DNA from 2 places in the Streptomyces sp. NPDC048461 genome. Region 2 is predicted to be linked to the other one. Evidence: riboswitches for the same ligand, from Rfam matches in the RefSeq annotation. Region 2 holds a riboswitch; the other holds the start of a gene.
What was found. A riboswitch is a leader RNA that binds a small molecule or an ion and turns the genes downstream of it on or off. The one in region 2 is predicted to bind cyclic di-AMP.
Positions count from the first base shown of each region.

Region 1: linked by a shared signal. The riboswitch ahead of ACZ6S8_RS20810 (transglycosylase family protein) and the one ahead of ACZ6S8_RS27265 (M23 family metallopeptidase) in region 2 are both predicted to bind cyclic di-AMP.

Region 1 is NZ_JBVJGW010000011.1:191,509-195,710, forward strand. It holds gene ACZ6S8_RS20800 (cytochrome P450 family protein) at 1-738, shown strand, start outside; gene ACZ6S8_RS20805 (LysM peptidoglycan-binding domain-containing protein) at 824-1,903, shown strand; cyclic di-AMP (ydaO/yuaA leader) riboswitch at 2,179-2,351, shown strand; gene ACZ6S8_RS20810 (transglycosylase family protein) at 2,355-3,083, shown strand; gene eno (phosphopyruvate hydratase) at 3,369-4,202, shown strand, end outside.
Region 2 is NZ_JBVJGW010000018.1:40,852-45,053, forward strand. It holds gene ACZ6S8_RS27260 (GntR family transcriptional regulator) at 112-789, opposite strand; gene ACZ6S8_RS27265 (M23 family metallopeptidase) at 963-1,763, opposite strand; cyclic di-AMP (ydaO/yuaA leader) riboswitch at 1,776-1,935, opposite strand; gene ACZ6S8_RS27270 (M16 family metallopeptidase) at 2,142-3,509, opposite strand; gene ACZ6S8_RS27275 (M16 family metallopeptidase) at 3,554-4,202, opposite strand, start outside.

The sequences.
Region 1 (4,202 bases), on a different contig from region 2:
ATGATCCGGCACGGCGGGGGTCCGCGCGGCGGCGTGGGGCGCGCGGTCAAGCAGATGCGCACGTACCTCGGCGAGCTCATCCATCGAAAAAGGGACGATCTGGGCGACGACCTGATCTCCGACCTGATCCGGGCGAGCGACCACGGGGACCACCTGACGGAGGGTGAGGCCACCGCGATGGCGTTCATCCTGCTGTTCGCCGGGTTCGAGACGACCGTGAACCTGATCGGCAACGGCGTCCACTCCCTCTTCGCGAACCCGGACCAGCGCGAGCGCCTCCAGCGCTCCCTCGCCGCCGGGGAGCGCGGTCTGCTGGAGACCGGCGTCGAGGAGCTGCTGCGCTACGACGGGCCCGTGGAGCTGGCCACCTGGCGGTTCGCCACCGAGGCGCTGACCCTCGGCGGCCGGTCGGTGGAGGCGGGGGACCCGGTGCTCGTCGTCCTGGCGGCCGCCGACCGGGACCCCGACCGCTTCGCCGACCCGGACGCGCTCGACCTCTCGCGCACCGACAACCAGCACCTCGGATACGGCCACGGCATCCACTACTGCCTGGGTGCTCCGCTCGCCCGGCTGGAGGGTCAGACCGCGCTTGCGACTTTGCTGACGCGTCTGCCGGACCTGGAACTCGCCGTTCCGCCCGAGGAGCTGCGCTGGCGCGGCGGACTGATCATGCGTGGCCTGCGCACGCTTCCCGTCCGCTTCGCAGCCCCAAACATCGGAGGAACACCTGACGCTTAGTCGACTGCGGTCGGAACTTGTGACAATCGCTCAAAGGCCGCTAAGTTCTGCCGTTACCCCGCCGTTATGCGAAAGGTGCACCTACATGCGTTCCGGGAACGGCCGCCACAGACGCCCCCGCCAGGTCCCCGCGCTGGTAGTCACAGCCGGAGTCACTGGCTCAGCGCTGGCCCTGCCGCTGCTTGCAGCCACCAACGCCACGGCCGCCGACACCTCCACGTGGGACAGGGTCGCCGAGTGCGAGAGCGGCGGGAGCTGGAGCGCCAACTTCGGCAGCGGCGCGTACGGCGGGCTGCAGTTCACCCAGGACCAGTGGCGCGGCGCCGGCGGGCTCGACTTCGCCGAGCGGCCCGACCTCGCCAGCCGCTCGCAGCAGATCGCCGTCGCCGAACGGGTGCTGGCCTCCCAGGGCCCCCAGGCGTGGCCGCTGTGCGCGGCGTCCGCCGGGCTGGCCCAGCAGAGCCCCGCCGCGGAGGTGGACCCGGGCCTGCCCGGCCCCGCCGGGAGCGCGTCGCCGACGCCGAACCGGCCCGACGCCGAGGTGCCCGTCCACGGGTCCGACCCCGCCAGGGACTTCGGGGCGCCGACCCCGACCCCCTCCGACACCCCGGCGTTCGCCATCCCCGACGGCCCGCTCGCGCCGCCCGGCGGACTTCCCGTCATGCCGGCGCCGGACGACCCGTCGACGGCCCCGGCCGACCCGACGGCCCCCGTGACGCCCGGCGGCCCGGGAACGGCCCCCGCCGACCCGACGGCCCCTGTGGACCCCACGGCCCCCGCCGACCCCACCGCGCCGACCACCCCGGCCGACCCGACGGCGCCGGCGGGCCCGGGTGTGCCCACGGGCTCCGCTCCCGGCCCGTCCACGGGCCCGACGCCCCAGACGACTCCGGGCGCCTCCACCGACCCGTCGGTCCCGCCCGCCCTGCCGGTGGAGGGCAGCGGCAAGCACCGCGGAACGCCCGCCGTCGAGGCGCCCGGCGCGTCTGACGCCGCGTCGGAGCCCTCGTACACCGTGAAGTCGGGCGACAGCCTGACCGCCATCGCGGACGCCAACGGACTCAAGGGCGGCTGGAACGCGCTCTACGCCGCCAACGAGCAGGTCATCGGCGAAGACGCCAACCTGATCAAGCCCGGCCAGAACCTGGATCTAACCGCGAAATAGGGGCACTTCGGGCACCCTTTAAAGGGTTGATTGTCCGTTTTCTGTAAGTGAGACATGTGTCTCTTCGGGTCAACTGGCGTGTCCCGCCCCGGAGCTCGCGCAAACCCCGTCCTCACCTGCGCAAACGCTCCCGGGAAGGGCGCAAGTAGGGGCGTTTCTCCCCGATGTGGCGCGTTGAACATCGGGGAGGGAGCCGTCTACCTTCTGAATCGCTCGCCACCGCGGGCTCCTTCGACCGCATCGCCGAATCCTGCCGGCGGACGGGGGGAACAGTCGTCGCGCAAGCGCCGAAGGCAGGAGCGGGGGAACCAAGGTAGGCGCCGGGAGCGGCCGTTGAGAGACGGTCACGCCACCGGCTAGGGGTTAAGACGTGCGCAAGGTCGCACGGCCGGGCAACTCACTCGCCCGAACCCGACAGCTCACCTCGTAGGCGTCGGTGAGGAGAAACTCCATGCTGCTTTCCGGCAAGGGCAAGCACCGCCGCGGTTCCAAGGCCGTCCGCATCGTCACGCTCGCCGGTGTCGCCGGTGTGGCCGTGGCCGCCCCCCTGATGGCCGCCGGCTCCGCCAGCGCCGCCACCGCGTCCGAGTGGGACAAGGTCGCGCAGTGCGAGGCGGGCGGCAACTGGGCCATCAACACGGGCAACGGCTACTACGGCGGACTGCAGTTCTCGTCCTCCACGTGGGCCGCGTTCGGTGGCAAGTCGTACGCCGCCCAGGCCAACCAGGCCACGAAGTCGCAGCAGATAGCCATCGCGGAGAAGGTCCTCAAGGGCCAGGGCAAGGGCGCCTGGCCGTCCTGCGGCGTGGGCCTGTCGAACTCCTCCTACACGGGTGGCGGCTCGACGGAGACCCCGAAGCAGACCAAGAAGACCGAGACCAAGAAGACCGCGCCGAAGACCGAGGTCAAGAAGACCGCGCCGAAGGTCGAGACCAAGCGGTCCCAGGCCCCGACGACGCGCTCCGAGCGCTCCGAGGCCCCGGCCCCGGCCGCCAAGCCGAAGGCCCAGGCCCCGAAGACCGGCACCGGCTCGTACGAGGTCAAGTCCGGTGACACGCTGGGCACCATCGCCGAGGCCAACAACGTCCAGGGCGGCTGGGAGAAGGTCTTCGAGCTCAACAAGGACATCGTCTCGGACGCCGACCTGATCTTCCCGGGTCAGAAGCTCGACCTCAGCTGAACCCCGCGGCAACCGCCGCCGGAGCCCCCGCGCTCCGCCCGCTGAATCACGCAGGGTCCCACCGCCCGGCGCGCCTCCCCCCGCGCGCCGGGCGGTGGCGTGTGCGCCCACGGCGCGCGGATTCAAGAGACCTATGTCCTGGAAGAGGGGTATTCGGGCCCTTTTTCGTCCCAGGACCCGGGCGGTCGTCCGGCCCCGCGCCCGGAGCCGGTTAGGCTCTAGGCGGCAAGGCCATCCCACGGCCTGACACGCCACCGCACACCCAGCGTCACATCCCAGAAGGAGATGCTCGTGCCGTCCATCGACGTCGTCGTAGCCCGGGAAATCCTGGACTCCCGAGGCAACCCCACGGTCGAGGTCGAGGTGGGCCTCGACGATGGCAGCACCGGCCGTGCTGCCGTCCCGTCCGGCGCCTCCACCGGTGCATTCGAGGCCATCGAGCTCCGTGACGGTGACCCCAACCGTTACTTCGGCAAGGGTGTCGAGAAGGCCGTCCTCGCCGTCATCGAGCAGATCGGCCCGGAGCTCGTCGGCTACGACGCCACCGAGCAGCGCCTGATCGACCAGGCCATGTTCGACCTGGACGCCACCGACAACAAGGGCTCCCTCGGCGCCAACGCCATCCTCGGCGTGTCCCTCGCCGTCGCGCACGCCGCGTCCGAAGCCTCGGACCTGCCGCTCTTCCGCTACCTCGGCGGTCCGAACGCGCACCTGCTGCCCGTCCCGATGATGAACATCCTCAACGGTGGGTCGCACGCCGACTCCAACGTGGACATCCAGGAGTTCATGATCGCCCCGATCGGCGCGGAGTCCTTCTCCGAGGCGCTGCGCTGGGGCGCCGAGGTCTACCACACCCTCAAGAAGGTGCTCCACACCAAGGGCCTGTCCACCGGCCTCGGTGACGAGGGCGGCTTCGCCCCGAACCTGGAGTCCAACCGCGCCGCGCTCGACCTCATCGTCGAGGCCATCAAGCAGGCCGGCTACGTCCCGGGCAAGGACATCGCGCTCGCGCTCGACGTCGCCGCGTCCGAGTTCTACAAGGACGGCAAGTACGAGTTCGAGGGCCAGTCCCGCTCGGCCGCCGAGATGACCGAGTACTACGAGGAGCTCGTCTCCGCG
Region 2 (4,202 bases):
CGCGGCCGGGAATTCGACTGCACCACATGAATTCGGCAGCACGTCGAAAGGGCACCGCCCCGGAATTCCGGCAGCGGCGCGCGGATACCCGTCCTTTGTATACGGCGCCTGTTAATGACGGCCGCTCGACATGTTTACGGCAGGTTGCGAAGTCCTCACGGCGGCCCGCGGCCGCGGCCGGTGCGCCGCCGCGGCGCGGTCCGCGTGCATCGCGGTCAGGGCGCGCGCCCGCTCCGCGTCCCCCCGGGCCACCGCGTCCACGATCGCGCCGTGCTCCGCCCAGGACTCCGCGGGCCGGGCCGGGGGCTCGACCACGTACATCCACGCGACCTTGTGCCGCATCTGCGTGAGCAGCGCGATCAGGCCCGGGCTGCCCGACGCCTGGGCCAGCGTCTCGTGGAACCAGCCGCCCAGGGACCGCAGGTCCTCTCCCTGGCCCCGCCTGGCCCGTTCCTGGCCCAGTCTGACCAGCCCGCGGAGCACCTTCAGGTGGGCTTCGGTGCGCCGTCGCGCGGCCCGGGCGGCGGCGAGGGGCTCCAGCAGCATCCGCAGTTCCAGGAGGTCGGCCGCCTCCTGCGCCGTCGGCTCGGCCACCCAGGCGCCGGCGTGCCGCCGCGTGGTCACGAACCCTTCGGACTCCAGGGTCCGCAGCGCCTCGCGGACCGGAACCCGCGAGACGCCGTACCGGCGGGCGAGGACCTCTTCGGTGAGTCTGCTGCCCGGCTCGAAGACCCCGGAGACGATGTCGTCGCGAATTGCCGTGCATACCGCGTGCGCAGGAATACGCAAGACCGAACCTCCGCCTATTTCCGACTGCCGTGCCAGAGTGTGCTGCGACTCTATTGCAACACACGATAATTTCCGAGAGCGGCCGGAAAAGCGAAACATTCGCAAAAGACCCCGGCTCGCGGTGCGAGTCGGGGTCTTCGGCGAAGCGTGGGTCGTGCGCGGGGTCGTACGGGTCAGAGGCTGACGCCGTGCGAGCGCAGGTACGAGACCGGGTCGATGTCCGAGCCGTAGTCGGCGCCGGTGCGGGCCTCGAAGTGCAGGTGCGGGCCGCTGGAGTTGCCGGTGGAGCCCGACAGGCCGATCTGCTGGCCCGGGGTGACCTGCTGGCCGACGGAGACGCTCAGCGAGGACATGTGCCCGTACTGGGTGAACGTGCCGTCGTTGTGCTTGATGACGACGTTGTTGCCGTACGCGCCGCCCCAGCCGGCCTCGACGACGGTGCCCGCGCCCACGGCGTGGACCGAGGTGCCGGAGGAGGCGCGGAAGTCGATGCCGGTGTGGCTGCCGGAGGACCACATGCCGCCACCCGCGTGGTAGTGGGTGCTGATGCCGCCGCCGACGGGCGCGACGAAGGTGTTGAGGCGCTTGCGCTCCTCCTCGCGGGCCGCACGCTCGGCGGCGTCCCGCTCGGCCTTCGCCTTGGCCTCGGCGAGGCGCTTGGCCTCGGCGGCGCGCTGCTTGGCCTCGGCCTCGGCCTGGGCCTTGGCGGCCGCGTGCTCGGCGGCGCGCTGCTGCGACTCGGCCTGGTCCTGGATGTCACCCGCGAGCTCGCCGCCGACGACGACCGCGTCGTATCCGGCGTCGGGGACGGAGTGCTCGGTGTTGCCGTCCGCGGCGAAGGCCGGGCCGGCGAGGGAACCGACGACGCCCGTGGTGGCGAGGGCGGCTATACCGGCGTAGCCGGCGGTCTTGCGGCTCAGACGGCTGGAACCGCGGTGCTTGCCGGAGCCGGCGGTACGACTGCCAAACGCCATGAAGAGGTTGATCCTTTCCTTCCCTCTCGCCTACCGGGTTAGCTGACGGGTTCGGAGCAGGAAGGTCTCCTACGGGCTTCCTCTTGCGAGGCGGCCCGATTCACCCCAGGGACTGATGTGGGTCCCCGGCTCCCCAGGCTCGCGCCTGACGGGGACTCGGCGATCGCTGTCCGGTGCCGCGGGTGCGGCGGGCACAACTGACGAACAGCACGGCTGACGCTAGGCGGATCATCAGTCGATCGCCAAACAGACGAGCCCTTTTGTTGCGTACGCCACACCGCATACAAGCAACCTCACCACTAAATGGACAAAAGGGGCCCTGGTCGACAAGTCGCCAGAGCCCCTTGTTGCGCACGTCAGTTGGTGAGGTGACGGACGTCAGTTGGTGACGACGCTGACGTCACCGATCCCGAGCGCCCGCACCGGCGCCTCGATCTGCGACGCGTCGCCCACCAGCACCGTGACCAGCCGGTTCGCCGGGAAGGCGTTCACCACCGCCGAAGTGGCCTCCACCGTGCCGGTCTCGGCCAGCCGGGCGTACAACTGCGCCTGGTAGTCGTCCGGCAGCTCCTGCTCCACCTGGTCCGCGAGGGTGCCGGCCACCGAGGCGGCCGTCTCGAACTTCAGCGGCGCCACGCCCACCAAGTTCTGCACCGCGACGTCCCGTTCGGCGTCGGTCAGCCCGCCCTCCGCGAGGGTGCGCAGCACCTTCCAGAGGTCCTCCAGCGCCGGGCCGGTGTTCGGGGTGTCCACCGAGCCGCTGATGGCCAGCATCGAGGCGCCCTTGCCGTCCGCGGTCGACCGCAGCACCTGGCCGAAGGCGCGCACGCCGTAGGTGTACCCCTTCTCCTCGCGCAGCACCTTGTCCAGGCGGGAGGTCAGGGTGCCGCCCAGGCAGTACGTGCCGAGCACCTGGGGCGCCCAGACGCGGTCGTGCCGGTCCGGCCCGATGCGGCCGATCAGCAGCTGCGTCTGGACCGCGCCCGGCCGGTCCACGATGACGACGCGGCCGGTGTCGTCGGCGGTCACCGGCGGCACGGGCCGCGGCGCGGCGGAGTTGCCGGTCCAGATGCCCAGGGTGTCGGCCAGGACGGCGTCCAGGTCGATCCCGGTCAGGTCGCCGACGACGACCGCGGTGGCCGTGGCGGGGCGCACGTGGGCCTCGTAGAAGGCGCGTACGGCCGCGGAGTCGATCCGGGCCACCGTCTCCTCGGAGCCCTGGCGCGGGCGGGACATCCGCAGGGAGGCCGGGAAGAGCTCCTTGGAGAGCTGCTTGGCGGCGCGGCGCTGCGGGTTGGCCAGCTCGTGGGGGATCTCGTCGAGCCGGTTGCGCACCAGGCGGTCCACCTCGGCGTCGGCGAACGCGGGCGCGCGCAGCGCCTCGGCGAGCAGGCCGAGCGCCTTGTGCAGGCGCGAGGCGGGGACCTCCAGGGAGACCCGCAGGCCCGGGTGGTCCGCGTGGGCGTCGAGGGTGGCCCCGCAGCGCTCCAGCTCGGCCGAGAACTCCTCGGCGGAGTGCTTGTCGGTGCCTTCGGACAGCGCCCGCGCCATGATCGTCGCCACGCCGTCCAGGCCCTCGGGCTCCGCGTCGAGCGGGGCGGCGAGGTTGACCTCGACCGCGATCACCTGCTGGCCCGGGCGGTGGCAGCGCAGCAGCGTCAGCCCGTTGGCCAGCTCACCGCGCTCGGGGGCCGGGAAGGCCCACGGCTGCGGCTCGCCGGCCTCGGGGCGCGGGTGGAAGGTCATCGTGACGGCCACGGCGTCGGCCGCGGTGTCGGCTGCGGTGTCGCTCACTGCTCCGCCCCCTCGTTCTCGTCGGACTGGTCGTTCCCGTCGGCCCCGTCGGCGTCGGCCGCCAGCGGCTCGTAGACGAGCACCGCGCGGTTGTCCGGGCGCAGCCGGGCCGCGGCCACGGCCTGGACCTCCTCGGCGGTGACGTCGAGGACGCGCCCCACGGCGGTCAGCGCCAGCTGCGGGTCGCCGAACAGCACCGCGAAGCGGCACAGTTCGTCGGCGCGGCCGGACACCGTGCTCAGCCGGTCCAGCCATTCGCGCTCCAGCTGGGCCTGGGCGCGCTCCATCTCCTCGGCCGTCGGGCCCTCGGCGGCGAACCGCGCGAGCTCCTCGTCCACGGCCGCCTCGATGGCGGGCACCTCGACCCCGCCGGACGTCTTCACGTCCAGCCAGCCCAGCGAGGGGGCGCCGGCCAGGCGCAGCAGGCCGAAGCCGGCCGCGACGGCCGTCTGGTCGCGGCGTACCAGGCGGTTGTGCAGCCGCGAGGACTCGCCGCCGCCCAGCACCGTCAGCGCCACGTCGGCGGCGTCGCACTCGCGGGTGCCGTCGTGCGGGAGCCGGTAGGCGGCCATCAGGGCGCGCGCCGGCACCTCCTCGACGATCTCCTCGCGGAGCTCCTGCCCCATGACGTCCGGCAGCGTGCCG